Regions from separate parts of the Altererythrobacter sp. Root672 genome, predicted to be linked through region 1. Evidence: predicted binding sites of a transcription regulator. Region 1 holds the regulator's gene; each other region holds the start of a gene.
The links. Region 1 encodes LexA, which represses DNA repair genes until DNA is damaged. Its sites were predicted from a motif close to GTTCCNCNCTTGTTCT; they were not measured.
Positions count from the first base shown of each region.

Region 2: a site for LexA is predicted at 3,129-3,144, ahead of recA (recombinase RecA). Genes of this name have one in related genera too.
Region 3: a site for LexA is predicted at 5,904-5,919, ahead of uvrA (excinuclease ABC subunit UvrA). Genes of this name have one in related genera too.
Region 4: a site for LexA is predicted at 4,527-4,542, ahead of ASD76_RS14930 (ribonucleoside-diphosphate reductase subunit alpha). Genes of this name have one in related genera too.

Region 1 covers NZ_LMHH01000001.1:1,075,067-1,082,756, forward strand. Annotated here, with positions in the region: gene ASD76_RS05225 (hypothetical protein) at 1-124, shown strand, start outside; gene ASD76_RS05230 (hypothetical protein) at 194-406, shown strand; gene moaC (cyclic pyranopterin monophosphate synthase MoaC) at 455-937, shown strand; gene ASD76_RS05240 (molybdopterin molybdotransferase MoeA) at 934-2,136, shown strand; gene lexA (transcriptional repressor LexA) at 2,207-2,893, shown strand; gene ASD76_RS05250 (ComEC/Rec2 family competence protein) at 2,896-5,094, opposite strand; gene gltX (glutamate--tRNA ligase) at 5,115-6,530, shown strand; gene ASD76_RS05260 (citrate synthase) at 6,559-7,690, shown strand, end outside.
Region 2 covers NZ_LMHH01000001.1:594,784-602,473, reverse strand. Annotated here, with positions in the region: gene alaS (alanine--tRNA ligase) at 1-905, opposite strand, end outside; gene ASD76_RS02970 (class I SAM-dependent methyltransferase) at 998-1,840, opposite strand; gene recA (recombinase RecA) at 1,989-3,053, opposite strand; gene ASD76_RS02960 (EAL domain-containing protein) at 3,177-5,600, opposite strand; gene ASD76_RS02955 (DUF4139 domain-containing protein) at 5,800-7,404, opposite strand; gene ASD76_RS02950 (DUF4139 domain-containing protein) at 7,416-7,690, opposite strand, start outside.
Region 3 covers NZ_LMHH01000001.1:542,383-550,072, reverse strand. Annotated here, with positions in the region: gene ASD76_RS17795 (septal ring lytic transglycosylase RlpA family protein) at 39-584, shown strand; gene ASD76_RS02745 (CHRD domain-containing protein) at 634-1,047, opposite strand; gene ASD76_RS02740 (hypothetical protein) at 1,200-1,934, opposite strand; gene ASD76_RS02735 (hypothetical protein) at 2,064-2,408, opposite strand; gene ASD76_RS02730 (hypothetical protein) at 2,501-2,983, opposite strand; gene uvrA (excinuclease ABC subunit UvrA) at 2,980-5,892, opposite strand; gene ASD76_RS02720 (hypothetical protein) at 6,428-7,330, shown strand; gene ASD76_RS18120 (hypothetical protein) at 7,644-7,690, shown strand, end outside.
Region 4 covers NZ_LMHH01000003.1:179,477-187,166, reverse strand. Annotated here, with positions in the region: gene ASD76_RS14965 (ribonucleotide-diphosphate reductase subunit beta) at 1-267, opposite strand, end outside; gene ASD76_RS14960 (hypothetical protein) at 524-811, shown strand; gene ASD76_RS14955 (hypothetical protein) at 815-1,081, shown strand; gene ASD76_RS14950 (hypothetical protein) at 1,082-1,384, opposite strand; gene ASD76_RS14945 (hypothetical protein) at 1,436-1,732, opposite strand; gene ASD76_RS14940 (DUF2171 domain-containing protein) at 1,825-2,082, shown strand; gene ASD76_RS14935 (hypothetical protein) at 2,102-2,401, opposite strand; gene ASD76_RS14930 (ribonucleoside-diphosphate reductase subunit alpha) at 2,398-4,326, opposite strand; gene ASD76_RS14925 (iron chaperone) at 4,957-5,301, shown strand; gene ASD76_RS14920 (protein-L-isoaspartate(D-aspartate) O-methyltransferase) at 5,321-6,013, shown strand; gene ASD76_RS14915 (peptidase S41) at 6,104-7,279, shown strand; gene nadB (L-aspartate oxidase) at 7,297-7,690, opposite strand, start outside.

The DNA.
Region 1 (7,690 bases):
CTGGCGCGCGTTCCGCCGGCACGTCCGCCAGGTCGAGACAAACTGTGAGCCCGGTGATCCGTTCTGCCGGCCGCGGCAGCGCCAAGCCCTGTTGCAATGGGCCTACGACAGCCGCCGGATCTAGCCGTTCGCCCGCATGGCGTTTGTCCTCGGACTGGCGTAAGCTGGCCGCGGGTCATGGGGGAGAATGGTAATGGGCGGAGTGTTTCACTTGGCGATGAAGTCAGTCAGCACCCTGCTCGGCGTGCTGATGGTCTGCATGGGCGGCATCTGGGTACTTCAGGGCCTCAACATCGCCTTCCTCGACAGCTTCATGGCGAACGATCCGCAATGGGCGGTCTACGGCGCAATCCTCGCGCTGTTCGGCGTTGGCCAGGTGATCTGGAGCGCCACGCGCAAGCGTTGACGCCCGGGTCTGTCCTACTCGCCCCGGTTCTGTCATGGGCGTGAGCGGATGAACAAACTTACCCATCTGGATTCGCACGGCCAGGCGAGAATGGTCGACGTCGGCGGCAAGCCGGAAACCGCGCGCAGCGCGACTGCGGCCGGACGCATTCGTATGTCGGCAGAAGCGCTCTCGGCAATCCGCGACGGTAGTGGTCCGAAAGGCGATGTGCTCGCCGCCGCACGCATTGCCGGGATCATGGCCGCCAAGAAGACCGGCGAGCTCATTCCGCTGTGCCACCCGCTGGCGCTTGATGCGGTCACGGTGGACTTCACCTTCGAAGGCGACGGGATCCGCGTTACCACGCAGGCTTCGCTGACCGGCAAGACCGGGGTCGAGATGGAGGCCATGACCGCCGCTTCCATCGCCCTGCTCACGATTTACGACATGGCCAAAGCGATCGACAAAGGCATGGTCATCGGTGAGGTCCGCCTGCTCGAGAAAACCGGCGGCAAGAGCGGCACATGGAGGGCAGAGGGCGCGGGCGAATGACCCCGCCCCTACCCCTGATCGAGGCGCAGCAGCGGCTCCTGGACCTCGCCCGACCACTCGGCCCGGAAACCGTGACGGCGGAGCAATCGCTGGGGCGCTACCTGTGGAATGATCTGAGCGCCCGGCGGACGCAGCCCGCAGCCGATCTGTCGGCCATGGATGGCTACGCGGTTCAGGAGCCGAACGGCGGCCCCTGGCGCATAGTCGGCGAGAGCGCTGCTGGCCGGCCCTTTGCGGGGCTCCTGGAAGCCGGTGAGGCCATCCGGATCAGTACTGGCGCGCTCATGCCCGAGGGAGCCGTGGCCGTCCTGTTGCAGGAGGAAGCTCTCCGCGACGGCAGCGACCTGACCATCGCCCCCGATGGCGAAGCCTCCGCTCGACATATCCGCCGAAAGGGGTTCGACTTTGCGATCGGCGACACGATCCTTCAAGCCGGCACCCGAATGGGACCGGCACAACTCGCCCTCGTGGTTTCAGCCGGACTGGGCAGCACTGGCTTGGAAACCGGCAGCCTGCCTCGGGTCGCGGTAATCGACAACGGGGACGAGTTGGCGGTCGATCCCGCGGCGTGGGACGACCACCGCCTCCCCGCCAGCAACGGGGCGATGATCGCTGCCATGGTGCAACCGCTGTGCTCGTCGGTGGACCGACTCGGACCGGTGCCCGACAGCAGGGAAGCGCTGGCCAAGGCCCTGGGAACTGCGAGCGATGCCGATGTGATTGTCACCTCGGGCGGTGCTTCGGTTGGCGATCACGACCTGGTCAGGCCGGCGCTCGAAGAGTGGGGTGCGTCGATCGACTTTTGGCGAGTAGCGATGAAGCCGGGCAAGCCGCTTCTGGTTGCGCGGAAAGGGGACGCCCTCGTGCTCGGACTGCCGGGCAATCCGGTGTCCAGCTACGTCACGGCGTTCCTGTTCCTGCTCCCGCTCTTGCGCCGCCTTGCAGGAGCCAACAGTGCCTTGCCGGTCAAGTTCTCTGCACGAACGGCGACGGCCTTGCCTCCTGGTGGCCCCAGACTTGAGATGGTCCGGGCCCAACTCGCGGGCGGCATAGTCACCCCGCTTGGCCAGCAGGATTCGAGCGGCTTGCGCGCGCTTGCCATAGCCAATGCCCTGATCGAGCGGCCGATCGATGCCCCTTCCGCTGCGGCCGGAGACGAAGTCTCGATCTATTGGCTCCAAAATGGTGGGATGGGTTGACGAGTTCGCAAGAGTTGCTTAATTGTTCCTTGTTCGTTCCGAAGTGGAACATTTGAGGGAGAGCGCCTCCATGTTGACGGCCAAGCAGCACGAGCTTCTTCGTTACATCCAGGTAAAGCTGGAAGAGACCGGCATCTCTCCTTCGTTCGAGGAAATGAAGGAAGCGCTGGACTTGAAGAGCAAGTCGGGCGTCCACCGGCTGATCTCCGCGCTCGAAGAACGTGGCTTCATCAGGCGGCTTCCGAACCGCGCCCGTGCGCTCGAAGTTCTGCGTCAGCCTGAAAATGTGAGCCCTGCCTCGGCGCGGTCTGCACCGGCCAATGATTTGATTGGCAGAGCACCCCCACCGGCTTCCCGCCCCGAACCGGCGAACGACGTGATCGAGATTCCGCTCCACGGCCGAATTGCCGCCGGTGTCCCGATCGAAGCGCTCGAAGGCCAGGCCACGCTTCCGGTACCCGCTGCCCTCCTCGGAGCCGGCGAGCACTATGCGCTCGAGGTATCAGGGGATTCGATGATCGAAGCGGGCATCTTTGACGGCGACTTTGCGCTGGTGAAGCGGACCGATGTGGCGCGCGATGGCGACATCGTGGTGGCACTTGTGCGCAACGAGGAAGCGACGCTTAAGTACCTACGCCGCGAAAACGGCATGATCCGCCTCGATCCGGCCAACGGTGCCTACGATCCGCAGATCTATCCAGCTCATGAAGTCCAGGTTCAGGGCAAGCTGGCAGGGCTGCTGCGCCGCTATCACTGAGCCTATCGGCGGTCGGGTACTTTTCCCTGCCACCATCCATGGCTGCCTTGGCTCTGGGCGACAGTGTTCACGCGTTTGCTTTCAAAGGTGATCGCTAGTCCACCTGTCTCGCCAAGCGATCTTCGGTCGGCTTTGAACCAACGGGGACGGCAACTTGCCGGAAGCCAGCGGTCGGAGACCACAACGTCCACTCGTTCACATGCCGCAGCGAGCGCGCGTTCGGTGACGATCTCTCGGCTTCGGCTCATGAGAATTCGCCATTCGCGCGCACCACGCTGGATGGCAACGATGCAGAAATCACGGCTGCATTGCGCTCCGGGCCATTGTTCAAGCGGTACGGGCGAGCCTGAAACGCCAGCCAGTTCCATCAAGTTTTCGAGGGTGAAGTCGCTACGGGACTCGCGCAGCACCAGTAGCTGCTCGCCCTCGCCGGTTATCCCGACATGACGCCCGTCGCCGGAGATGAGCAGGTCGGGAATGGGGGTCGTCAACAACAGTCCAGTCGCGGCAAGCGCCGGCAATAGGCCTAAGAGGCGAACTCGACCTCGCCACAGCGCCAGCCATAGCCCTCCCACCACGAACAGCGCGAAAGCCAGGCCGCTCATCTGCGGCATCAGCTTGACTGCTCCGGGCTGCCCGGCGGTGAAGTGGGCGATCTGGAGCAAGAGTTCGAGCGACTGCCCGGCGAGCCACCAGGCTGGCGCCCCCGCCCCCACCAGGTCCAGAATCAACCCCAACGCAATCAGCGGCATCGACACGAAAGTCACGAGCGGGATCGCCACCACGTTAGCCACCGCGCCATAGATTCCCGCGCGATGGAAATGGAACAGCACGATCGGCGTCAGCACGATCTCGATCACTAGCCCGGTTGCCAGCAGCATCGCCGCCCGTCGCAAGCTCCAGGCGAGCCAGCCCTCCTCACGCGGCGCCAGAAAGGCCCGCACGGGCGCACAGCCGTGCAGCGCGACGATCGAAACCACGGCGGCAAAACTCATCTGAAAACTCGGCCCAGCCAGCGCTTCGGGCCAAACCAGCAGGACCGCGATCGCCGTTACGGCCACCATGCGCAGCGACAGCGGTTCGCGGCCGAGCGCCAGGGCCACGAGGACGAGCATGGCACCCACACAGCAGCGCACGGTGGGGACTTCCGCGCCCGTCAGCAGGGTATACCCAACCCCAACCAAGGCGCCCGAGCCCGCGGCGACCAATGGCAATCTCACCCGCAACGCCATCCATGGCCACAGCGCCAAAAGCTTGATCGAAACGAAGTAGGCCGCGGCGATCACTGCGCTGACATGCAACCCGCTGATCGAGAGCAAATGGGTCAGCCCCGCGTCGCGCATGGCCTCCTCGTCCGACGAGGCGATCGCGCCTCGATCTCCGCTGGCGAAGGCGGCGGCTATGGCACCCGCTGAACCGTCGAGACGGGACCGGACATGCTGGGACAGCGAACGTTGCACGCTCGCCAGCAGAGCCCCACCATGGGCCTTCTCGAGGAGTTCGATGTCGCCCTGCGCGCTTCCGGTTGCCGCCAGCCCCTGAAACCAGGCCGTGCGAGCAAAATCATAGCTTCCCGGCAGCATCGGTGGTTGCGGCGGCATCAGTCTCGCCTGCACGCGAATCCGCGCGCCTTCATCCAATCCCGGCAAATCGCGATCGATCGGAACATTGATCCGTACTTTGATCGCCCGCGTTCCTCCCGGCTCGCGCGTGGCCAGGACGAGACGGATTCGCCGCTCGGCGGGCTGTTCGATCCGCTCGAGTACGCGACCCTCGATCACGGTAGAGACCGGGCGCTCGAGCGGCTCCGCGCCGATCATCTCCGACCGTGCCCAGGCACAGGACAGTCCCACCGCATAGAACAGTCCCACACCGATCACCGCGGCGAGAACTTGCGTGCGTCGCTCCTTTCCCCGCCAAAGGGCCACTGCCCCAAGGGAGCTCATGACTCCCAAGACTGCCGCCAGAAGCCACTCAACCGCCTGGTCGAGCACGAACCACGAGGCTATTCTCGCCCCGAATGCAACGGCAAGCCACGGCCCCCTATCGAACCCCGCGCGAGCCAGAATAGCCTCGGCTGCATCGCCCACGCTGGACAAGTTTGCGCGTATTCGCCAAGGCGACCGCTGCAACGCAGCATCCTCAGGGCCGTCCTGTAGCGGCACCCATGGCGATGGCTGTGGCGAACCCATTGATTTCATTGAAGAGGAAGCGGTTGATCATGGCAAGCGGTAGCGACAACGGGACGCAGCCGAAACGGCCGATCGTCACCCGCTTCGCGCCTTCGCCGACCGGTTTTCTGCATATCGGCGGTGCGCGCACCGCGCTGTTCAACTGGCTCTTTGCCCGGCGTAACGGCGGCAAGTTCCTCCTGCGCATCGAAGACACTGACCGCGCCCGTTCGACCGACGCCGCAATTGCAGCGATTCTCGACGGAATGCACTGGCTCGGCCTCGATTGGGACGGGCACGAATACTACCAGTCGCAGTTCTGGGCGCGACACGCCGAAGTGGCGCATGAACTGCTGGCACGCGGCCATGCTTATCGCTGCTGGATGTCGCAGGAAGAGCTGGCAGCCCAACGCGAACGCGCTCAGGCCGAGCGTCGTCCGTTCCGTATCGAAAGCCCGTGGCGCGACGCTGATGGTCGCGAGGGCGACGGCGCGTTCGTCGTCCGCCTCAAGGCCCCGCGCGAGGGCGAGACCGTTATCCAGGATCTCGTGCAGGGCCGCGTCGCGGTCCAGAATGCCGAGCTCGACGACTTCATCCTGCTGCGGTCGGACGGCACGCCGACTTACATGCTCGCGGTGGTGGTCGACGACCACGACATGGGCGTGACTCACGTCGTCCGCGGCGACGATCACCTCAACAACGCTTTTCGCCAGCTCGCGATCATCCATGGCATGGGCTGGCCGGAACCGATCTATTCCCATGTTCCGCTGATCCACGGCCAGGACGGCGCAAAGCTGTCCAAGCGCCACGGGGCACTAGGCGTCGATGCCTACCGAGATGAGTTGGGAATCCTGCCCGAAGCGATGTTCAACTACCTGTTGCGGCTCGGTTGGGGGCACGGCGACCAGGAAGAGTTCACCGTCGAGGAAGCCACGCAGGTGTTCGACCTCAGCGGCGTGGGCAAGGCGCCCTCTCGCTTCGACATCAAGAAGCTGCTCAGCCTCAACGGGCATTACATCCGTCTCGCCGACGACCGGCGCCTCGCCGAAATCGTCGCCGCGAAGATCGGTCCGCAGGCTGACGTGGAGCTGCTGACCGAGGCGATGCCGGTGCTCAAGACCCGCGCGCGCGACGTGAACGAGCTGGCCGATGGGGCCGCCTTCCTGTTCAAGAGCCGCCCCTTGCCGATGACCGAGCAGGCGCAGGCCTTGCTGACCGACGAAGCACGGACGCTTTTGTCTCGGATTTCGGCGAATCTCAGCACTGAAGAAGGCTGGACAACCGACGCGTTGGAAGCCAATCTCAAGGCCTACGCGGAAGCACAGGGTCTCGGCTTGGGCAAGCTGGCGCAACCGCTTCGGGCGGCGTTGACGGGGCAAACCACGTCGCCGGGAATTTTCGATGTACTGGCCCTCCTCGGCAAGGAGGAAAGTCTCGCGCGGATCGACGCGCAGGCTGCCGGCTGACAGACAAGCGATCGCAAGGAGATAGAATTTGGCGGACAACCCAGCAAAGTTGGCGGTCGGGAACCAGGATTTCGATCTGCCGGTGCTGAAGGGCACTACCGGCCCTGACGTGCTCGATATCCGCAAGCTTTACGGTCAGACCGGGATGTTCACCTACGACCCGGGCTTCACCTCGACCGCCAGCTGCGAAAGCTCGTTGACCTATATCGACGGCGAAGAGGGCATCCTGCTCCACCGTGGCTACCCGATCGGGCAGCTGGCCGAGCATTCGAGCTTCATGGAAGTGTCCTACCTGATGCTCAACGGCGAACTGCCGAACGGCCAGGAACTCGACGAATTCTCCCGCACGATCACCCGTCACACCATGCTGCACGAGCAACTGGCGACGTTCTACCGCGGCTTCCGCCGTGACGCCCACCCGATGGCGATCATGTGCGGCGTGGTTGGCGCGCTGAGCGCGTTCTACCATGACAGCACCGACATCTCGGACCCGCATCACCGCAAGGTCAGCTCGCATCGCCTGATCGCCAAGATGCCGACCATCGCGGCGATGGCTTACAAGTACTCGGTGGGGCAGCCGTTCCTCTATCCGGACAACTCGCTCAGCTACACCGCCAACTTCCTGCGCATGACCTTCGGCGTACCGGCAGAGCCCTACGAGGTGCATCCGGCGGTCGAACGCGCGATGGACCGCATCTTCATCCTCCACGCCGACCACGAGCAGAACGCCTCGACTTCGACCGTGCGCCTGGCTGGTTCCTCGGGCGCCAATCCGTTCGCCTGCATCGCGGCCGGCATCGCCTGCCTGTGGGGCCCGGCCCACGGCGGGGCGAACGAAGCAGCGCTCAACATGCTGCGCGAAATCGGCACGCCCGACCGCATCAAGCATTACATCGAACGGGCGAAGGACAAGAACGACCCGTTCCGCCTGATGGGCTTCGGCCACCGCGTCTACAAGAACTACGACCCCCGTGCGGCGGTCATGCAGAAGACCGTGCGCGAGGTGTTCGAGGCGCTGAAGGTCACCGATCCGGTGTTCGAAACCGCGCTGCAGCTCGAGGAAATCGCGCTCAACGACGACTATTTCCACGAGAAGAAGCTGTTCCCGAACGTCGACTTCTATTCGGGCATCATCCTCTCGGCGATGGGCTTCCCGACCA
Region 2 (7,690 bases), 480 kb from region 1:
AGCACGTAACCGCGCCCTTCGTTGGCCGGCATGACACCGTCAGCGATGAGGAAGCTGGTCGAGCGCAAGTGGTCGGCGATCACGCGATGGCTCGCCTGTTGAGCGCCTTCGGCCTTGGTTCCGGTGAGGCTCTCGCTGGCTTCGATGAGATGCCGGAACGTGTCGGTCTCGAACACCGAGTGGACGCCCTGCAACACGCCTGAAATGCGTTCCAGCCCCATGCCGGTGTCGATGCTCGGACGCGGCAAGTCGGCGACGATCTGGTCGTTTTCCTGCAGGTGCTGCATGAACACCAGGTTCCAGATCTCGACGAAGCGGTCGCCATCCTCGTCCGGCGAACCGGGAGGGCCACCGGCGATTTCCGGGCCGTGATCCCAGAATATCTCCGAACACGGGCCGCACGGACCGTCGGAGCCCATGGCCCAAAAGTTGTCCTTGGTGGCGATGCGGATGATGCGGTCGTCGGGCAGGCCGGCGATCTTCTTCCACAAGTTCCAGGCTTCATCGTCGGTATGGTAGACCGTGACGGTCAGGCGGTCGGCCGCCAGGCCATACTCGCGCGTGACCAGGTTCCAGGCGAGTTCTATCGCCCGTTCCTTGAAATAGTCGCCGAAGCTGAAGTTGCCGAGCATCTCGAACAGCGTCAGGTGCCGGGCGGTATAGCCGACGTTGTCGAGGTCGTTGTGCTTGCCCCCAGCGCGGACGCACTTCTGCGAACTCGCAGCACGTGGCGCAGGTGGAGTTTCGAGCCCAGTGAAGACGTTCTTGAACGGCACCATGCCCGCGTTGACGAACATCAGGGTGGGATCGTTGTACGGGACCAGCGGCGCCGACGGCACAACGGTGTGCTCGTTGGCGGCGAAATAGTCGAGGAACGTACGGCGTATGTCGTTGGTCGAGTGCATGGGAGTTGCGAATTAGGGTGCAGTGCGGGGCGAAACAAGCGGATTAAGCCGCTAACTGAGACTGTGTCCGCCGATGGTGCGAAAAGAGCGCGTTATTGGCGGCGTGCAGTGACGATCCAGGCACCCGCTCGCAGGGACACGATGCCCTCGCGCAAGTTGGCGCGCGCGAGGTCCCTGACACGATTGATGAAGGATTCGCGGGCTTCGGGCGTGAGCTCCCGGGCGGCACGGGCCGCACCTCCGATGGCGGTGAAGTAGGATGCGGCATCCTCGACAGGGTCGGGTCCTGCGCCGACAACCATCGCGAAATCATAGGGTTCGAACGCGATGTCACGCCATCCGGCCGCGGTGAGGATGCCCTCCACGTAAGTCCGATCGCTGAAGGCGAATGGCCCTGGGGCACCGGGGGCCGGAGGGGGAACCTCGATTGGGAGCAGCCGAGTGACACTGCGAAAGACCGGATTCTCCTCCCACGTCCGGAAGCAGGAGAACAGAAGGCCGGCATTCGGGGCCGCGATTTCCGCGAGATGAGTGAAGGCCGCGACCGGGTCGTCGAAGAACATCACGCCGTGGCGGGAGACGAGCAAATCGGGCGCAAGTGATTCTCCCGGCTGCCAGGCGGCAGCGTCGGCGAGTTCGAACGCGGCATTGCGGAGGTTGCGAGCGCGGTCCCGCGCGATCTCGAGAAGCTGCGGCGAGATATCGATTCCGGTGATCCGAGCGTCCGGACGCGTGCGAGCCAGAGCCAGCGAGAGTTCGCCGGCGCCGCAACCGATATCCAGCACCGTATCGCTGGCAGGATCGCGCGCACGATGGAGCAGGCGCTCGGTCAGCACTCCGAAACTGCGATCGGTGCGCTTCCATTCTGCGGCCCAACTATCGCCAGTCCGCCCCTGCCATTCGTCGCCACCGACCGTCGTGCTGTTCGTCTGCATTCGCTGTCCTACACCAGGCGCCCGCCGCGATGTGGTGATAGGCTAACTCAAATCAAATGCGAAGAAGCCGGCGCGGGCCCCGTAGGGTTGACCGCGCCGGCTCCGGTTTCGGAAGCGCGAGCCGCGAACGGCCCGTGCCTCTAGAGGATCAGATGTCGTCTTCCGCGTCCGGGCCCGCCATCATCTCCTCGGCGACCTGGTCGGTGCGGCTGCGGATCGCAGCTTCCAGCCTGTCGCAAACTTCGGGATTGTCCTTGAGGTACTGTTTCGAGTTTTCCCGGCCCTGTCCGATGCGGACACTGTCGTAGGAGAACCAGCTGCCCGACTTCTCGACGATGCCGGCCTTGACCCCGAGGTCGAGGATCTCGCCGATCTTCGAGATGCCTTCGCCGTACATGATGTCGAATTCGACCTGCTTGAACGGCGGGGCGACCTTGTTCTTCACCACCTTCACGCGCGTGGCGTTGCCGATGATTTCGTCGCGTTCCTTGATCTGCCCGGTGCGGCGAATGTCGAGGCGGACGCTGGCGTAGAACTTGAGCGCGTTGCCGCCGGTCGTGGTTTCCGGATTGCCGTACATCACGCCGATCTTCATGCGCAGCTGGTTGATGAAGATCACCATGCAGCGCGAACGGCTGATCGAACCGGTCAGCTTGCGCAGCGACTGGCTCATCAGGCGGGCCTGAAGGCCGACGTGCGAATCGCCCATCTCGCCTTCGATTTCCGCCCGCGGAACCAGCGCGGCGACCGAGTCGATCACCAGCACGTCGATCGCGTTCGAGCGAACCAGGGTGTCGACAATCTCCAGCGCCTGCTCCCCGGTGTCGGGCTGCGAGACGATCAATTCATCAATGTCGACGCCAAGCTTCTTGGCATAGACCGGATCGAGCGCATGTTCGGCATCGACGAAAGCCGCCGTGCCGCCACCCCTTTGGGCTTCCGCAATGACATGCAGTGCCAACGTGGTCTTGCCGGAGCTCTCCGGGCCGTAGACTTCGATCACCCGGCCCCGCGGCAACCCGCCGACGCCGAGCGCGATGTCGAGCCCGAGCGAACCAGTCGAAATCACTTCGACCTGCATGGTTTCCTTCTGGCCCAGCTTCATCGCCGAGCCTTTGCCGAATGCGCGATCGATCTGCGCGAGCGCAGCTTCGAGCGCTTTCTGACGGTCCACGTTGGACTCCTTTCCTACGAGCTTAAGTTCCGCCGCCATGACATGGCCTCCGTCAGTTGCCTAGAGTTGCAGGACATTTCCTCACTGACGGTTTCGTATCTGATTTGTTCCATCGGAACAAGAGCGGAACAAAACTTTTTCTGATTTAGGAATTTCAGGGAGTTAGCGGGCGGCCCGCTTGCGCTGTTCCTGTGGCGCGACCAATTGCCGCGCTTGTTCGGCGCGAACCGGGTGCCCGATGAGGAAACCCTGGGCGTGGGTGCAGCCCTCGCCAGTCAGGATCGCGAGCTGTTCCTGGGTTTCGACACCCTCGGCCGTCGTCTCCATGCCAAGCTTTTGCGAGAGCTGGATGGTGGCCTGGACGATGGCCAGCGAATCGCCGGCCCCGACCAGATCGGCGACGAAGCTGCGGTCGATCTTGATCCGGTCGAACGGGAAGGTGCGCAAGTAGCTGAGGCTCGAATAGCCGGTGCCGAAATCGTCCATCGCAATGCTCACGCCGAGAGCGCTCAGTCGTTCGAGGATCGAGCGGACCCAGGCCTCGTCATGCAGCAGGACGGATTCGGTGATCTCGAGTTCGAGGCGGCTCGGCGCGAGCTCGGCGTTGCTGAGCGCGGACAGCGTCACGGTGATCAGGTCGCCGCGCTTGAACTGCGCCGGCGAGAGATTGACGCCGACCTTCACGTCTTCCGGCCAATCGCGCGCATCGTGGCACGCCTGGCGCAGGACCCATTCGCCGATCGGGATGATCAGGTTGCTCTCTTCGGCAATCGGAATGAAGTCGCCCGGCTGGACGAGCCCGCGCAACGGATGATTCCAGCGGACTAGGGCCTCGAAGCTGGCAATGCGCCCGGTGCCGGTGTCGAGCAGCGGCTGGTAGTGAACCTCGAACTGCCCCTGCTCGATGGCGATGCGCAGTTCTGCCTCCAGCTGGCGACGTTCCTGCATCCGCGCGTCCATCCCGGTTTCGAAGAACCGGAAGCTGCCGCGGTTCTCTTCCTTTGCCCGGTAAAGCGCGAGGTCGCTCTTCTTGAGCAGTTCGTCGGCATCCTTGCCGTCGCGAGGGCTGACGCTGATACCGATGCTCGCGCCAATCGCCACCGTATGCCCGTCGAACCTGAAGGGCTGTTCGATCGCATCGACGATCCGGGCCGCGAGAGCGGAGGCCGCCTCGGCATCGGGCGTGCCGCTCTGGATCACCGCGAACTCGTCGCCGCCCAAGCGGGTAAGGACGTCGTCCGGCCCGACCACCTGGCGCAACCGGGCGGCCGCCTGTTCGAGAATGCGGTCGCCAAAGGGATGGCCGAGCGTGTCGTTCACCTCCTTGAACCGGTCGAGGTCGATCGTAAGCACTGCCAGGCCGCAGTTCTCACGGGCCTCTCCGGCCGCCGCCGAGAGGTTCTCCGCGAAAGCAGAGCGGTTCGGCAGGCCCGTCAGGGTGTCGTGCTGAGCGAGGTAGGCGATCCGGTCCGCCGTGCGGCGAGCTTCGGTCACATCTTCGTGCGTCGCCACCCAGGAGCCCATTGGAGCGGGCTGGACGTGAATCTCGATGATCCGGCCATCGGCCAGTTCGACTTCATGACGCCCGCCCTCATCGACCAATACACCGAGAAGGTCCGCGTAGAATTCCGCCGACTGCGGGAACAGGCCGGTGCCGATGAGATGATGCAGGATTTCCGACACCGCGGTGCCGGGGGTCAGCAAATGCTCGGGAATGCCGTAGAGCTCGGCGTACTTCCGGTTGAACCGGACCAGCCGGTCATGTTCGTCGAACATCGACAGGCCCTGGCCCATGTTCTCCAGCGCTGCGCTGCTGATCGTCACCTCGCGCTCGAGCCTGGCGGTCAGCGCTTCGCGCTCCAGGGCTCCGACGAGGATCTCGTCGGCCAGGGCGGCTCGTTCCTTCGCCTCGGCGAACTGGGCCCGAGCCAGCCGGCGTTCGAAGTGGATGACGCCAAAGCCAGCGCCGAAGATCATCATGACGCCCGCGGTGATGACGATCGCGAGTGTGCCACTGTCGACCGAGTTGCTCGGCACGATCATGGCGTTGCTCGGATAGATCGAGGCCGCGGCCATGGCGGTGAAATGCAGACCACAGATGCCGAGCGTGAGCAGCAGCGGCGCGGCCTTCCTGGCCGCGGTCGCACTCCGCGCCGCCCACATCGAACAAGCTGCCAGCGTCACGCCCACGACCACCGAGGCCAAGGCGAGATCCTGGTCCCAGACGACGAACCCCGCGACCTCGACCGCGGCCATGCCGATGTAGTGCATGGTGCCGACGCCCGCGCCGACAATCGCCCCCCCGACGATTGCGGCAGCGGGACGCCTCGACAGCGCGATGCTCCAGCCGATGCCGGACACGAAGATCGCCGCGCCCACAGAAAGCAGGGTGGTCGAGAAATTGTAGCCCATCGGAAGGTCGGGCTTGAAAGCGAGCATGGCGACGAAGTGGGTCGCCCAGGTGCCGAGGCCAGCGACCACCGCCGCCAGCAGGGTCCACAGCAGCTTACGCGACCGATCCCGCTCCGCCTGCTCGAACGCGGCGAAAGCAATGCACGAGGAGGCAAGGCAAATCAGCCCCGCCACCAGAAGGAGGCGCAGATCATGTTCCTGAACTATGCAGGAGTAGACGCGAAGCATTCCAAGACCCTGTTACCCGGATCCGGTTTAGGGGCTGAGGCGCTTCGCTTCGGTTAAGTCGCGTGGTTTAGATAACGGTAACGAACGCGGAATTTACGCCTTGGCAGGGCGGTTTTTCCGGCTTTACGCTTTCGTGCGATTAAGATCAGGCCTCGCCTGGCGGCCGCAATTCCCAGGTCAGTTCGCGGCGTCCGTTTCCGGGCACGGTGACCTCGACGATCACGTTGCCATCCTTGACGCGCGTGCCCTTGATGCCCCGCAATTGCCACGCACCCGATGGCCCGAGCGAAACCCGCACCTTGACCGGATTGCGGTTGGCATTGGTCAGCGTGGCCTGCATTGGCGACCAACGTGTCCGCTCTTCGTCGAAGTCGAAATCGGCCGTTCGCTCGCAGCGGGCGAATACCTGGCTGCTTTCGCCGAGACCTACTTCGATGTCCTGCCCTTCGGCATAATCCCGGAGTTGGTCCTCCGCGACGAGCTGATCCCCGTATGACGAGGGCTCGAACACGGCCACGCCGCCCATCGGCAAGGCCATCCCGAGGCCATGCTTACGGTCGTTCACGGTCACCAGTAGCATCGATGCCCGTGCCGCTTCGTCTTGTGCGTTCCACGGCGAGCAAGCCACATGATAGAGGAGCCTGCCTTCGACACTGTCCTGGTCAAGGAACGCGACCTGCTTGAGCCCCTTGGCGGAGACCGTCACGGGCACCGGCACGCGATAGAGCTTGAGGTCGCCCAGCGCTTCTTCCTCGGCTTTCATCACGCGGGAACCCGTAACCACGATGGATTCGGCAGCGTCATACATCTCCGCACGCGCCGCCATCATGGGTGCCGGAGGAGGTGGGGGCGGCGGCGGTGGGGGCATTAGGTCGTAAACGGGCGTCCCTCTCGCCGTGCTTCCGAAGGGATAGCAGGTTAGACGTAACGGCGGCGCCCCGGGAGGATCTGCCAAGTCCTCGAAATCACTCACGACGTTGAGCTTGCCCGCCACCACGAGAAGCTCGGCATCGGGAAAGCTCTGGCCGTTGTCGTTGAGCAGCGTCAGCCAGCTCATCAGCCGCAGCTTCATCGCATCGCCCCGCCCGCCTTCCTGCAGCGTCGCGACATAGTTCGCCTGCCAGTCGAAGCCCCAGGCGAGGTAAGTGAGCTCGACCGTATAAGTGCCGCCCGACGGGCTGCGGGTATCCACGCTGAAAACCGGCTGGGCCGAGAGTCCTGCGGGCACTCGATCAAAGGCGAGCCCTTCGGGCAGGCCCGAGCAGCGCACCGCCTCGAACCCTTGGCTGGTCTGCAGGACCAGACCGCCGTCGGCGCGCGTGCGGACGATCGCGGATTCCGCCAACGCCTGCCCAGTTGCCGGGTTGGTGCGGGTGATGGTTACGCGGTTGCCAAGCGTTCCGTCGATCAGCGAAGCGGGGCTTAGCAGATCGGCGTTGCGGTTCTTCTCGATTGTGCCGCCGGGCAAGCCGGTCACGATCGCGCTTACCGCCACCATGCCCTCGGCGACGCCGGTGAAGCGGATCGTGGACTCACCGGGAGGGAGCGTGACCTGGCGGGTCTCTGTGATCATCGCAAAGCCCCGCGGCCAGTCGCGCTCCATGGTATCCCCCGGCGAGCGGTTCGGGTCGCGGTAGAGGGTGACCGCGAGGTCCTGCGGAGCCGAGGCTTCCACTGTCTCGCGAGCGACAGCAGGCGTGGAGGCGAGCACCAGGGCCGCCCAGCACAATATCCTGGAGGGGCAGCGCATCTTGCGCCTCCTCAGTACCGTGTCTCGTAAGTGACGCGCACCTCGCGCTTTCCGTTGGCGGGCACGGTCACCACGTACTTGCGGCGATCGGCGTTGAGCTGCTCGCCCGTAACGTCTTCGCTGACCACGCGGAAATCGCGCGTCCACCAACCGTAATCGAGGCCGCCCTGCACCAGCTCGACATCGACCGGCGTCGATTTGGCGTTGGTGAAGGTGTAGCGCATGGTCGTGCGCCAGTAGTCGACGGTCCGGTCGACCTGGATGGTACGGACTTCTTCGCCGTTGA
Region 3 (7,690 bases), 530 kb from region 1:
GGTTACGCACTTGCGAAGTGGCGCCTATTGCACAGCCCATGGACGGGAATACCACCATGAAGCTCCGCATGGCGCTGGCCGGGCTTGCCCTGGCTGCCCTGAGTGGCTCGATCGCTCCGGCTTTGGCCGAAGTGACCGCTGAGACCGCAACGGCTCCGGCCACGTCGGTCGCTGCTGCCACCACCAATGCTGAGCTCCCTCACTTCGTGCCCTCGACCAATTCGGCCGAGGCCTCGATCGTCACTTTCCAGGAAGCCGTGGTTCAGCCGCTGGCCGAGGAAGAAGAAGCTCGCGAGATCAGCGGCGGCGTCGCCAGCTGGTACGGCCGCGAGTTCGAAGGCCGCCGCACGGCGAGCGGCGAACGCTTCGATCCCGACGAATACACTGCGGCGCACCGCACCCTGCCTTTCGGCAGCAAGGTCCGCGTGTCGCGCAATGGCCACTCGGTGGTCGTCCGTATCAATGATCGCGGCCCGTTCCATGGCGGCCGCGTGATCGACCTCAGCCAGGCCGCTGCCGAGGATCTCGGCATTCGCAGCGCGGGCAGCGGCCGGGTTGAGCTCGCCGTACTCGGCGACGACTAAGCCCACTGGTGGCGGAGGAAGGCTCAGCCCTCCCCCGCGACCTAACTTCCTACTTCGACAACCGCCCTTGAATCGCGCCGACCGCAGTCGGCACGCTTACGTAGTAGGCGGAGGGATTGGCCAGGATGGCCGCCGCCAGATCGGCCGCGATCGGCTGGCAGCCGCCGCTCGAGTTGCCGCTCAGCGCGCCCAGCGACAGCACCGAAGCGCCGTTATCGCCGTTGATGCTTGCCGCAGTCGGGGCATTCGTGCCCGTCACGTTCATGATGTAGCAGAACTGCCCCTTCGGCGGATCGATCACCCCCGTGAAGCTGCCGCCGGCCTGGGCACCGGTCAGCCGGGTATAGACCGGCACGCCGGTATTGGGCGGCGGCGGCGGCCCACCGAACTGTGCCGCAGCAGGTGCCGCCAAGGCCAGCAGGCCAAGAGTAGCAAGACCGCGCTTCATGATCGCATCGAACATGGATTCTCCCTCTCTCTTCTTAATTCGGTGCAAGAGGTAACCTAGAGGTTGGCGCGGTCAAGATGGGACTGATGGAACGGCGCAGGCGGTGACGGCGCGTAAGGGTCTGCGTGCACCAATTCCTGCCCGTCACGGGGAGCAGCCACCAGCGGTCAGGCCACTTCCTCGACATAGCTCAGGCCGCTCAAGGTCGCGCGCCAGGCGTCCGCTCCAAGGCGGTCGTCCCCGAACGGAATGACCGCCGTATGGACCGCGCCGTTCCGTTCGACCTGATAGCGGATTTCGAGGAAGGCCGTTTCGAGCTTGTGTGTGACCGACTTGGACTTGCTGCGGGAATTATAGCTGGCGAACATCCAGCCGGGCGACACGCTTCCCAGGCTGAAACTGCTGCCATGCTTGGTGTTCGTGACGAATGTTTCCTCGCGCTCCACACTGACGTTCAGGACCTGCGAGGGATGAAGCCAGATCTCGTCGTAGTTGGTCGAACGGTCGACAATCACCAGATTCCCCCGCTGCGTCACCACGAGCGCGCCGGGCACGGGGCTGTACCACGACAAGGTCTGCGAAACCGCCTGCGGCATGGCGCACATGTCCGCCAGCAAGGTCTTCGCCACGAAGCGGAAGCGGCTGTTCTTCAGCGGATTGAGCACGACCGCGTCCACGATCCAGATGATGATCCCCGCCATGATCAGCGAAACAATGCCGCCGAAGATCGCCGAGAAGACCTTGAGCTGGACCAGTGAGGGCAAGATACCGAGCCCCAGCAGCACAAGCCCGATGACCATCGGGACATTGGCGCAGAGCTTCTGCGTCCGCATCACCGTGCGGAAGGCCTCCGGATAAGACCGCCACGGCGCGATTTTGACCTCGACTATGTTGCCCGTCACTGGTGTGCCGCCCTGCCCTTTGGAAGTTCGGGGCCATCTTTCGGCGGATGCGGGGCTGCGGCAATACGTAGGTGTACGGGGATGGTGCTCTCTCCCTGATAATTGGCCCACCAAAGTCCGGGAGCTACGTCATGCCGGGTTCGGCGAAGGGCTAGAGGGTGCCGTCTGCTGCAGGACGTGGGCGTCGAAGCACCTTTCGACCACAGACTTCAGCGCGTCCATGTCATAGCTTCCATGAGCCTTGGTGATGCCGCGCTTTTCGGCCTCCAACACCATGCATCGGCAAACGCCTTGGGCGTCTTCGCGCGATAGCTGCACGGAGGCGGTTTGTTCGACGCACCGCGCCTGACGCGCTTCGGTGGTGTCGAGCGCCTTCAGCTCTTCGTTCGCCCCCCAGGATTGCCACAAGATCAAGGGGATTCCGACGACGGCGAAGAGCAGGGCGAATCCTTTGGGGGCTTGCGTGGAGGCCATGGCCGGGAGCCTTGGCGCACGGCCGTCACCAATCGATTAAACGGAAACCGATCACGAACGATGATTGCTCGATCCGGCATCAGTGAAGAGCGTCAGAAAGGCCAGACGCCATTCGCGAGCCACTCTTCCACCCATCGCTGGATCCACAATTGAATGGGTCCGCTCAGGTTGTAGACCAGCAGCACCAGTCCGCCGAACGCGGCGGCCTTGAGAATCAGTCGCTTTTTGGCCGAACCGGTGAAGACCCCATAGCCCGGCAGGTGAAGCGGCAGGTTGGACTGGAACCGTCGCCCGAGCGACATCAGCGGCAGGCCGACGCCCACCGCGATGAAGATCGCCGGTAGCAGGCGCCATATCCAATCGCCGAGCAACGCCGACAGCAGAGCCAGCACCAGCGCCAGCGGAATAAGCCCAAGCACCCAGGCGGCACCGATGGTTTCGCGGTCGAGCCGGACCGCTTCGTTCTCGATCTCGTAGGCCGCCACGAGATCGGGGTCGTCGAGGTTCTCCGTACGGTAAGCCGCGTCGTCGAAGACCGGAACGGGGTTGCTGCTCTCCCCGTCGGGGAGGATCACTCCGCCGCCTCCCGCGCGCGCTCCAGCATCGGCTTGAGGTACTGCCCGGTATAACTCCGCGGATTGGCCGCGACCGCCTCCGGCGTGCCCTCGGCGATCACCTCCCCGCCCCGCACGCCGCCATCCGGCCCGAGGTCGAGGATCCAGTCGGCGGTCTTGATCACGTCGAGGTTGTGTTCGATCACCACCACCGAGTTGCCCTGCTCGACCAGGCGCTGGAGCACTTCGAGGAGCTTGCGGACGTCTTCGAAGTGCAGGCCGGTAGTCGGCTCGTCGAGGATGTAGAGCGTCTGCCCGGTGGAGCGGCGGCTGAGTTCCTTGGCCAGTTTGACGCGCTGCGCCTCGCCGCCCGAGAGCGTGGTCGCCTGCTGGCCGACCTTGACGTAGCCGAGGCCGACTTCGTTGAGCATGTGCATCTTGTCGCGGATCGGCGGGACGGCCTTGAAGAACTCCTCCGCGTCCTCGATCGTCATGTCGAGCACGTCGGCGATCGAGTGGCCCTTGAACTTCACCTCGAGCGTTTCGCGGTTGTAGCGGCGGCCGTGGCATTCCTCGCAGGTGACGTAGACGTCGGGCAGAAAGTGCATCTCGATCTTGATCAGCCCGTCGCCCTGGCACGCCTCGCACCGGCCGCCCTTGACGTTGAAGCTGAAGCGCCCGGCCTTGTAGCCGCGCGCGCCGCTCTCGGGCAGGCCGGCGAACCAGTCGCGGATCTGGGTGAAGGCGCCGGTGTACGTCGCCGGGTTGGAGCGCGGGGTGCGGCCGATCGGGGACTGGTCGATCTCGATCACCTTGTCGCAGAATTCGAGGCCGGTGATCTTGTCATGCGGCCCGGCGATCACGCGCGCGCCGTTGAGCGCGCGGGCGGCGCCGGCGTGGAGCGTGTCGATGGTGAAGCTCGACTTGCCCGATCCCGAGACGCCGGTCACGCAGCAGAAGGTGCCGAGCGGGATGCTGGCGGTCACGTCCTTGAGGTTGTTGGCCCGCGCGCCGTGGACGGTGATCTTGTGGCCGTTGCCCTTGCGCCGCTTGACCGGCACCTCGATCGCCCGCGTGCCGTTGAGGTAGGCGGCGGTGAGGCTGGTGGTGCTGGCGAGCACTTCCTCGAGCGTGCCTTGCGCCACGACCTCGCCGCCGTGGACCCCGGCGCCGGGGCCGAGGTCGACCACGTGGTCGGCGTGGCGGATGGCGTCTTCGTCATGTTCGACCACGATCACGGTGTTGCCGAGGTCACGCAGGCGCTTGAGGGTTTCGAGCAGGCGGTCGTTGTCGCGCTGGTGCAGGCCGATGCTCGGCTCGTCGAGCACGTAGAGCACGCCTGACAGCCCGCTGCCGATCTGGCTGGCGAGGCGGATGCGCTGGCTCTCCCCGCCCGAAAGCGTGCCGCTGGTGCGGTCGAGGTTGAGGTAGTCGAGCCCGACGTTGTTGAGGAACCCGAGCCGCTCGACGATCTCCTTGAGGATCGCGCGGGCGATCTGGTTCTGGGTGTTGTTGAGCTTTTCGGGCAACGCGCTGAACCAGTCGAGCGCGTTGGTGACCGAGAAGCGCACCGGGGTGGCGATGTCCTCTCCGGCGACTTTGACCGCCAGCGCCTTCTCGTTGAGGCGCTTGCCGTGGCAGGTCTCGCACGGCTGGGCGGTCTGGAACTTGGAGAGCTCCTCGCGCATCCAGGCGCTGTCGGTCTGCAGCAGGCGGCGGTTGAGGTTGCCGATCACCCCCTCGAACGCCTTGTGCACGGTGTATTCCTTGCGCCCATCCTTGAAGGTCAGCGCCACGGGGAGCCCGCCGGTGCCGTGGAGGATGATCTCGCGCTGGTCGGGCGCGAGCTGGTTCCACGCCGTGGTCAGGTCGAAGCCGTAGGCCTTCGCCAGGCTGGCGAGGACCTGCATGTAGTACGGGCTCGGCGGGTTGGACTTGGCCCACGGCACCACTGCGCCCTGCTTGAGGCTGAGCGCCTCGTTCGGCACCACCAGCTGCGGGTCGAACAGCTGCTTTTCGCCGAGGCCGTCGCACGTCGGGCAAGCGCCCTGCGGGGCGTTGAACGAGAACAGGCGCGGTTCGACTTCCTCGATGGTGAAGCCGGAGACCGGGCAGGCGAACTTCTCGCTGAAGACAATGCGGTTGGCTGGAAGGCCCGCGCCTTTCATCGCCCCGCCCGCATCCTCGCTCTCGCGCCCGGGCACCACGCCGTCCGCCAGGTCGACATAAGCCAGCCCCTCGGCCAGCTTGAGCGCTTGCTCGAAACTGTCGGCGAGGCGTGTCTCGATACCTTCGCGCACGGCGAGGCGGTCGACCACGACTTCGATGTCGTGCTTGTACTTCTTGTCGAGCGCGGGAGCCTGGTCGATCTCGTACATCTCGCCGTCGATGCGCACGCGGGTGAAGCCGGACTTCTGCCACTCGGCCAGTTCCTTGCGGTATTCCCCCTTGCGCCCGCGCACTGCCGGGGCGAGCAGGAACAGCCGCGTGCCTTCGGGCAGCGCCATGACCCGGTCGACCATGTTGGACACCGTCTGCGCCTCGATCGGCAGGCCAGTCGCCGGCGAATACGGCACGCCGACCCGCGCCCACAGCAGGCGCATGTAGTCGTAGATCTCGGTCACCGTCGCCACTGTCGAGCGCGGGTTGCGGCTGGTGGTCTTCTGCTCGATCGAGATCGCCGGCGAGAGCCCGTCGATATGCTCGACATCGGGCTTCTGCATCATCTCGAGGAACTGCCGCGCATAAGCGCTCAGCGATTCGACATAGCGCCGCTGCCCTTCGGCATAGATCGTGTCGAACGCCAGGCTGCTCTTCCCCGAGCCCGAAAGCCCGGTGATCACGATCAGCGCATCGCGCGGAAGATCGATGTCGATACCCTTGAGGTTATGCTCGCGAGCGCCGCGGACTGAGATGTGCGTAAGGGACATGGATGCAGGATGTTCCGCAAATGTTCGCGTTGGTCAAGAGGCGCGCCAACGCGGCCCCACAGGCGTCAGAGCCATGTGGGGGTGGAGGGGCGGCGGTGCAATGTGCTGCCGGTCGTACGGTCTCAGAGGTGTAGATCACCGAATCGCTGGAAACGGGCGAAGCACCTGCCGATCGGAAACGACTGCTCTTTGAACGTGGGGCTACTATGGACCATCGCCCCAGGCATAGAAAGGCCGGCCGACGGATCAATGTGCTGTCGCATTTATTCATCTAAATATCTGAAAAAGAATCATTTATTTTCTCTGCTCTGCTGTTATTTGGAACCAGCTTGGCCCTGTCGGTCAAGTGTTCAAGACATGGAGGGCCTCAATGCTCGAAGCCAATGAAGTAGCCGAAATCGAAGTGGAAGAGATCGAGACCGTAGAAGCCGCTGAGTGGGTCTTCCGCCTTTTCGAGCAAGAGATCTGCCGCTGCTAAACCAGCGTTGATCCGGCCCATGCCGGTCGAAATGGGTAGGCATGGGTTCAATCGCTCATGAAGATCGACAACTTCAGTCGCGCAGTCATCTCGATGAGGCTGATGGAGCTGGGCATCGCCGACGATCTAGCGCTGCGCATGCCGGACACCTGGTTGGATACTCAAGCGCGTTATCACGCCATTCTTCACGGCACGACCAGTCCGGACTTCCGAGTTGAGCAGGCTTCTGATTTTGCAGGACGTCTTGTTGTAGGCAGTCACAACGGTCTGTTCGCGCTCCTCTATTGCGCCTTCGCAGGGGCTGGTTCCGATGGGCCGCGCGTATCCGCCATCGTGGGAGATCAGGGCACGCAGTACGAACGGGAGCTTGCTTCGCTTGCCTCGAGGCGCGGCTTCTCGATTGATTTCATCCATCCGACACGTCGGCTGATTGTCGAGTGCCGCAAGGCGCTGGCTGCGGGGTCGGTCGTGGTCATGTTGCCCGACGCCTGGTCGCAGTCACCCGCCGAAGAAGACCTTGAGTTTGCCTTTCCGTCCGGTTCGTTCTTCACGCGAAGCACCCTCGTGCGCCTCATCGGCCTGCTGGATTCGTCGCCGATCGAAGCCGAGGTAGTCGAAGACGAAGGGGGTTCGTTCGTTATTCGGTGCCGCCTGTTTAACGGGATGCAAGGGTATTTCGCCACGCTCTATGACTCGCTGCGCCAAAGGCCGTGGGAGTACGAGCGCCTGCTCAAGCTGCATCGGATGTTCCGCCCGGCGAGGGCCGTTGCTTTCGGCTTGAGCTATCGGAGAGGAAGCGATCGACTGTTCTTTGAGCTTCAACGCGGCAAAACCTTCCGTATCGGCTCGGGCTCTCCGCTCGATCACCTGCCGGATGAGAGGGTGTGCCGTGACAAGGCCGTCCTGGACTGGATTGCCAGGCGCACCGCGGCGAGGATAGATGCCCTCATTCACATTTAGAGGTGACGACATTCTTCTGGGGCCGGGCTTTGCCGTTTTGGCGATCGGAACCCTGCGAAAGAAGCTGAGCGGCCTTGGCCGGGAGGACCTGCTTGTTCTTGAACGCCTGCGCCGATTTCAGCCTGTCGATCGGAACGATTTTCGCCGGGCGCTCTTCAACGCTTTATGGGCAGCAGGCGCTATCAGTGAGGGTGTCGTTCCGCGGGCCCGAGTGTTGCGGGTGCCCTCTTACATTGTTGAGCTGGCGTGCGCCCCCTTCACACGAGTTGTTGGCTGGCCGGCCCTTTGGATTACGCTTGCGTTCAGTGCCGGCATGTGGGCCGCCACGCTTGTGGCGTTCCCCTTGGTCACGGCACTCAA
Region 4 (7,690 bases), on a different contig from region 1:
CATCTTGACCTCGGTCGGCTTGAACACGCGGCCGTATTTCTCGTGGTAGCAGTCCTGCACCTCGACGTCGGCCTGGGTGAAGAAGCGGAAGATCTGCGTCAGCAGGTTACGCTCGTGATCCGAGAGCTTTTGCGCCCAGTCGCGGCAGTCTTCGCCCAGCGGCACTTCCTCCGGCATCCAGTGGATCTGCTGCTGGCGCTTCCAGAACTCGTAAGCCCAGGGGTATTCAAAGGGCTTGTAGGTCTTGCGTGCTTCGAGCAGCGACATCTTGTGGTCTCCGTTGGCCGATCGGCGAACCTCCTACATAGGGAATCATGGCACCGATTCGATAGCAAGGGACAAAATTAGAGCCGGGGATAACCGGTTGATTTCGGTGCGCCGCCGGCAATCCCAATCCATCCCCGGCACTTGCCCGGTCGAGCTTGCCCAACAGCAAGTTTGGAACCCACCACCTCTCCACCGCATTGGTCCTTTGCCAGCCGATCTATTCGGGCGGTAGCGCTTGCAAGGAGGCAAGCGGGCGATGTGGACCTTACACAAGCAACAACAGCAACGTGGCGTGCAGCTCCGCGCGCGCAAATCCGGAGAGGCTCCGGCCATAGCGGTCAAGGATCGTGAGGCGCAGGATCACGAGCAGGCCGGTGTGGGCGCACCGGGCGCGACCTATCCGGCGAGCCCGATCGAGCGCGGCGGCGACAATGTCCCGACCGCGCCGGGACCGTCCGACCGGGACGCCAAGGCCACGCTCTCCGGGCGCACGAAGGAAGACAGGGCGGAGTTCGACGCTCTGCCGCTTCCCGAAGGAAAGTGAGCGATGAGCCAGGACAGGCGGCGCGAGTCCCGTAAGGTGCCTCAAGATCGGCATCGCGCGCCCGGCGAAGTGCCCCTTGCTCCGCAGCAACAGCAGGCCGGCGAGGCCGAGCTCTACCAGGACGAACGCGGCGGGGAGATCGAGGCGACCGTGGCGGTCGAACAGCAGCAGCAACAAAGCTCCGCTACGCAACGTCGACAGGCCGCGGCGCAGGACGACGACATGCCCTCTGCGCCCAACGATCCGGGGCGCTACGACCGCAACGACTGACTAGCGGGCGAAGTTCTTGAAGCGGCGCTGGACCTCGAGAATGATCAGCAGCGGCGTCGACCACAGCCAGGTCATCAACGACGATTCGACCCAGCCGCGCCCTTCGGGGAGGCGGATCGAACATTGGTAGACGTCGAGGAAGTCCTTCGGCTGGCAAGCCGAGGGCCAATAGGCCCGCGAGAACAGCAGGAAGCCGAGTGCGAACCAGCCTGCCTGGGCCAGATAGAGCGCAAAATAACGACTCATGCCGAGTTCGGCATAACCGTGATGATGCGGGAGCTTCCTGATCTTCTTCGCGGTCATGCCCACAGCATGGCCCCGGAATGGTTGAAAATTCGCTAAAAGACCTCGGCCTCAGGAGCCGCCTCTGCGGGCTTTCGAGCTGAAGTGCGTTCCCCCGCCGAGCACGGTGATGCCGAGGAAGAAGCCGAAGTCATACCACCCGCCGTTGTTGGGCACCGAGTAGACCGCGATCTTCGGATCGAACAGCGAGCCGATCCACGCGAACGGGAAGACGAACCCGTGCCACAGACCCCATAGGAAACCGGGCGTTTCCGCGGTGTGCTGGACCGTTTCCGGAACCTGCCGCGCGCAGGCCGCGAGCAGGAGGAGAAGGCTGGTTATGGCAACGACGCGGATAGTACTGGCCATTGTCTTTCCTCTCGTTTCCGTGGATTCGTAGCGGGCCTGAACCCTTTCGCGAACTCGAACGTTTCCTCGATCTATCCAGCAGGAGAGTACCCATGGCCGACGCAAGTGCAATCAGGGAACACATGGAGGTTATCGGCGCCGACGGAGCGCATGTCGGCACGGTCGACAAGGTCGACGGCGACCGCATCAAGCTGACTCGCCAGCAAGGCGCTGTCGAAGGCCACGATGGGCCGCATGATGGGCATCACCATTATGTGTCGATTGGCCTGGTGGCGGATGTCGAGGGCGACCAGGTGCGGCTGAGTGCGACCGGCGCGAATGCGGTGACGTTCGAGGAAGAGGGGGACTGAGTCCCCTGGATGAAGCCAGCTAGCCGACCCAGGGATCGCTGATCAGTCCACTCTTAACGGCCGCGAATACGGCGACCAGCACCGCTCCATTAGCGGCAAAGAACGCCAGCGTGACCGCAAAGAAACGGCGTGCCACGGCCATCGCTGAATCGTGCCACGGGCCTTTTAGGCCCGTGGCCGTATTCATCCAATCAACAGTCTGAACCAGCTTTGCAGCGATAAACGGACCGAATACCAATCCAAAGACCAGAAGCCACAATCCCAGCCCCAGCTGTTCAGCTGCACTCGATTTGACGAATATCCCCACAATGGACTTCACTGACAGGCCAGGCATTCCTCATAGTCGGTCTGCGCCGCGGTCAGTTCGTACTTGGGCGCATCGGCGGTGTTGTCCGCCTCCACCCCGCCGGCGAAGCCCGCGCGCTGCACGCTCTTGCTGCGGAGGTAGTAGAGCGACTTGATGCCCTTCTCCCACGCCTGGAAGTGCAGCATCATCAGGTCCCACTTGTCGACGTCGGCCGGGATGAACAGGTTGAGACTCTGCGCCTGGTCGATGAACGGCGAGCGGTCGGCCGCGAATTCGAGCAGCCAGCGCTGGTCGATCTCGAAGCTGGTCTTGTAGGCGGCCTTTTCCTCCACCGACAGGAAGTCGAGGTGCTGGACCGATCCGCCCTTCTCGAGGATCGAGTTCCACACGTTGGTGGAATCCTTGCTCTTCGCCTGCAGCAGCTTTTCGAGGTACGGGTTCTTGACCACGAAGCTGCCCGAGAGCGTCTTGTGGGTGTAGATGTTGGCCGGGATCGGCTCGATGCAGGCGCTGGTGCCGCCGCAGATGATGCTGATCGACGCGGTCGGCGCGATTGCCATCTTGCAGCTGAAGCGCTCCATCACGCCCTGCTCGGCCGCGTCGGGGCAAGCGCCGCGCTCTTCGGCGAGGACCATCGAGGCCTCGTTGGCCTTGGCCGAGATGTGCTTGAACATCTTCAAGTTCCACACCTTGGCCATCGGGCTTTCGAAGCCGATGCCCTTGGACTGCAGGAACGAGTGGAAGCCCATCACGCCCATGCCGACGCTGCGTTCGCGCATGGCCGAATACTTGGCCCGCGCCATCGCCGGCGGGGCGCGGTCGATATAGTCCTGCAGCACGTTGTCGAGGAAGCGCATGACGTCCTCGACGAAAGTCTTGTCGTCCTTCCACTCATCCCAGGTTTCGAGGTTGAGCGAGCTCAGGCAGCAAACCGCGGTGCGATCGTTGCCGAGATGGTCACGGCCCGTCGGCAGGGTGATTTCCGAACACAGGTTCGAAGTCGAGACCTTGAGGCCGAGTTCGCGGTGATGCTTGGGCATCATCCGGTTCACGGTGTCGGAGAAGACGATGTAGGGCTCGCCGGTAGCCAGGCGGGTTTCGACCAGCTTCTGGAACAGGCTGCGCGCATCGACCGTGGCGCGGACCGAGCCGTCCTTCGGGCTGGTCAGCTGCCATTCGGAACCCGAACGCACCGCTTCCATGAAAGCGTCGGAAATCAGCACGCCGTGGTGCAGGTTGAGCGCCTTGCGGTTGAAGTCGCCCGAAGGTTTGCGGATCTCGAGGAACTCCTCGATCTCCGGATGGCTGACGTCGAGGTAGCAGGCGGCCGAACCGCGGCGCAGCGAACCCTGCGAGATCGCCAGCGTGAGGCTGTCCATCACGCGCACGAACGGAATGATGCCGCTGGTCTTGCCGTTGAGGCCGACCGGCTCGCCGATCCCGCGGACGTTGCCCCAGTAAGTGCCGATGCCGCCGCCGCGGCTGGCAAGCCAGACGTTCTCGTTCCAGGTGTTGACGATGCCTTCGAGGCTATCGTCGACCGAGTTGAGGTAGCAGCTGATCGGCAAGCCGCGCCCCGTGCCGCCGTTCGACAGCACCGGAGTGGCGGGCATGAACCACAGCCGCGAGATGTAGTCGTAAAGCCGCTGGGCGTGCGCCTCGTCATCTGCGTAGCAATCGGCCACGCGAGCGAAGAGGTCCTGGTAGTTTTCGCCGGGCAGCAGGTAACGGTCGGTCAGGGTGTCCTTGCCGAACTCGGTCAACAGGGCATCGCGCGACGTGTCGGTGACGACGTTGAACCGGCGCGGGTTGACCGACTTGGAATCGCCTTCCGAGTTGTTTCCAAGCACCTTGGCCGCTTCGGCCACGGCACCGGCCATCGCCGCCGCGGCTGCGTCGGCTACCAGTTCGTCAGTTCCTGCGTCCTTGCGATCCATGTGTACCGCCTTGGCCTGAGCCTTGCTGGCCTTGTCGCCATCGACCGGGCCGTCCAATTCCAGCGTGGCCGAATTGCCGTTGTCGCCAAGACCCATCGCCGCGTCGTCCCCGTTCCGAAATTCCATGCTCTGCAGCCCCCTGGCAAATGTCCGACAATCCCGGCCCCAAGCGTTCCGCGAACGCTCGAAGCCCTACCGATGTTCCGCATGTGTTCGAATCGGTGGTTAGCCCCCAACCTATCAATTCGCATGCGGCGGCAGGGAAAAACTTATCCCCCGACCTGTCCCCGGTTGGGGTTGCGAAAGGGTCCCGGAACACTCCGAATCCGAAACTCGCCGACGCTTTGCAGCGCGTTTCGGATATCTAGGTATTGTGGGTACCCTACACAACCCAACCACAATCCATAGTGAATCGAACCGGATTCCCACGCAAGAGGGTTAAATCCGAATGAAGCCAGTGGCATGGCCAAAAACGCCGCCGTGTTAGCTGTGCAATACAGCGCGACGCGCGGTCAAAGCGGCACTGGTGCGTGGCGCAAGATGCAAAATGACTCTGTCGAAAAAAAACTGTGCGTTGCGCGGGATTGAATCATTAGAATCCGCCAGCGCATCTTTGTAGCAGAACGGCATATGAAAACGCACGAGGATTACCTGGCGACTTGCCCGCCCGACTCGCGAGCCCGCATCGAAGCAGTTCGCGCCGAGGCCGAACGGCGCGTGCCGGGGACCGAGCGATGCATCGCCTACAAGATGCCCGCGCTGCGCCGGGGGAAGGTGTTCTTCTACGTCGCCGCGTTCAAGAAACACCTCGGCATCTACCCGCCGGTGAAGGCCCCCGCAGAGCTGGTCGAGGAACTGGCGCCCTGGCGCGGGCCCAAGGGCAACCTCGCCTTCCCGCTCTCCGAGCCCTTGCCGCTCGACCTGATCGGCCGCGTAGCCGAAGCGCTGGCAGAGCAATACGCAAAACCGGCGTAACGACAGGAACGAGTCCGGCGTGACGCGTTCCTTCCCTATGAAGCCTCTGACCGAAGAGCACCTGGCCATCCTGCGCCGGCACATGGTCGAAATCGTCGAGATGCATTTCGACCTGGCGAGCGACGAGACCGATGGCCGCATGCTCAATCCCGAGCTCCGGTGCGCGCTGATGGCGGTGCCGCGCCACTTGTTCGTCCCAACTGCGATGATCCTCGCCTGCTACCAGGACAGTCCGGTGCCGATCGGCTTCGCCAAGACGCTGTCGCAACCCTTCATCGGCACCCTGATGCTCGACCTGCTGGAAGTGAGGCGCGGGATGCGGGTGCTCGAGGTCGGGACCGGCCTTGGCTACCAGGCCGCGGTCATGGCCGAGATCGGCGCCACGGTGTTCAGCGTGGAGGTGGTCGAGGAATTCGCCGAACTGGCCGAGGCCCGGTTCAACGCGCTCGGCTACGACGTGAAAGTCCGCGTGGGCGACGGTTCGCGCGGTTGGGCCGAACATGCGCCGTTCGACGCCATCCTAGTCACCGCCGCGGCGGCGAAACCGCCGCAGGACCTGGTCGACCAGTTGCAGCCCGGAGGCACCATGGTCCTGCCGCTGGGCGGAGAAGACGTGCAGCAACTGACGGTAATCGAGAAGGCGGCCGACGGCACGACCGAGGTCTATCCCGGGATGGCCGTACGCTTCACCCAACTGGAACTGGCCGGGTAGCTGCCAGGTCAACAGGCCAAAGGATACCTCCCAACTCGCCGGGCGCTTTTCCCTATCAATTGAAGGGATAGCTTTATGCTACCAGCGGGCATGATCTCCTTCCGGCTGTTCGCCTTGGCCTTCATCGCTCCGCTGCTGCTCGGCGCAAACGATCCACCCGCGCCTTCCGACTACCTGGCTGATGCCCGGTCGCTCGAAAGCCTGATCGACCGGAACTACGCCTATCTCGATCGTTTCGACGACCTGCGGGCGCCGATCAGCGAGCGCTTGCGGGCCGAGGCCGAGACCGTCCACGATCGCGCCACCCTGCTTCGCTACACCGAGCGCGTTCTAAGCGCGCTCGCCGATCATCATGCCACTACTGGAAGCTCGCTTGCGGATAGTTGGGGCCTGGTACCCAGCTACTCCGATCTGTGGGTTGAGCGGCGCGGAGCTGACTACGTCATCACCGCGGTGCGCGAAGGCTCCCTGGCACAGCAAGCGAACGTGGCGGTCGGCGATCGGCTGATCGCGGTCGAGGCGGTACCGACCGCGCTGGCTGTCGAGCAGTTTTGGACCGATCTCGGCCTTCCGGTAACGGCCGAGCGGGCCGATTACGCCGCGCGGGTCCTGGCCGCCGGCCGACGCAATGCGCCGCGAGACTTGACCCTGGCGCGCGGCAACTCTGCCCCGCGCCAACTGGTCCTGCCTAACCTCTACACGACACCACCTGCGGAGCGGTCGCCGCTGACCACCTCTGCCGAGGGCCGCAGTCTCGTCATCCGGTTCAACAATTCGCTCGGTGATAGTGCGACCGTTGAAGCGTTCGATGCGGCGATGGCCAAGGCGGGGCCGGGACAGCCGGTCGTGCTCGACCTGACCGACACGCCGAGCGGAGGCAATACCAGCGTCGCGCGCGGGATCATGGGTTGGTTCGTGACAAAGCCGACCAGTTACCAGCTGCACACCCTGCCGAGCGAGGAACGCGAAACCGGCTTAGCCCGCCAATGGCTGGAGCAGGTCCTGCCCCGGGCCGGTAAGTACCATCGCGGTCCAGTGGTGGTTCGCGTCGGCCGTTGGACCGGAAGCATGGGAGAAGGTCTGGCGGTCGGCTTCGACACAATCGGCGCGCGGGTCGAGGGTGGACCGATGGCCGGGCTACTGGGCGCAGTCTACGATTACACGCTCGAACAGTCCGGACTTACGTTCAAGTTGCCTAGTGAGCGGCTATACCATGTGAACGGCACGCCGCGGGAGAAGTACGTGCCGGCTTCGCCGAGGCGCTAGACCGCCTCGAACCGAAATCAGGGCACCAGCACCGTGTCTTTTGCCACAGGATCGGTCTGCGGATAGTCGAGCGTGTAGTGCAGCCCCCGGCTCTCGTGCCGCTTGAGCGCGCTCTGGACGATCAGGTCGGTGCACTGGAGCAGGTTGCGCAGCTCGATCAGGTCGGTCGTGACGCGGAAGTGGCCGTAGTAGTCGCCGACCTCATCGTTGAGCAGCTTGATCCGGTGCGCGGCGCGTTCCAGCCGCTTGGTGGTGCGGACGATGCCAACGTAGTTCCACATGAAGCGGCGGATCTCGGTCCAGTTCTGCTTGATGACCACTTCCTCATCGGAATCGGTCACGCGGCTTTCGTCCCACTCGCGGATCGGCGGCGGAGCGTCGAGATCGTCCCAGCACTTGAGGATGTCCTGC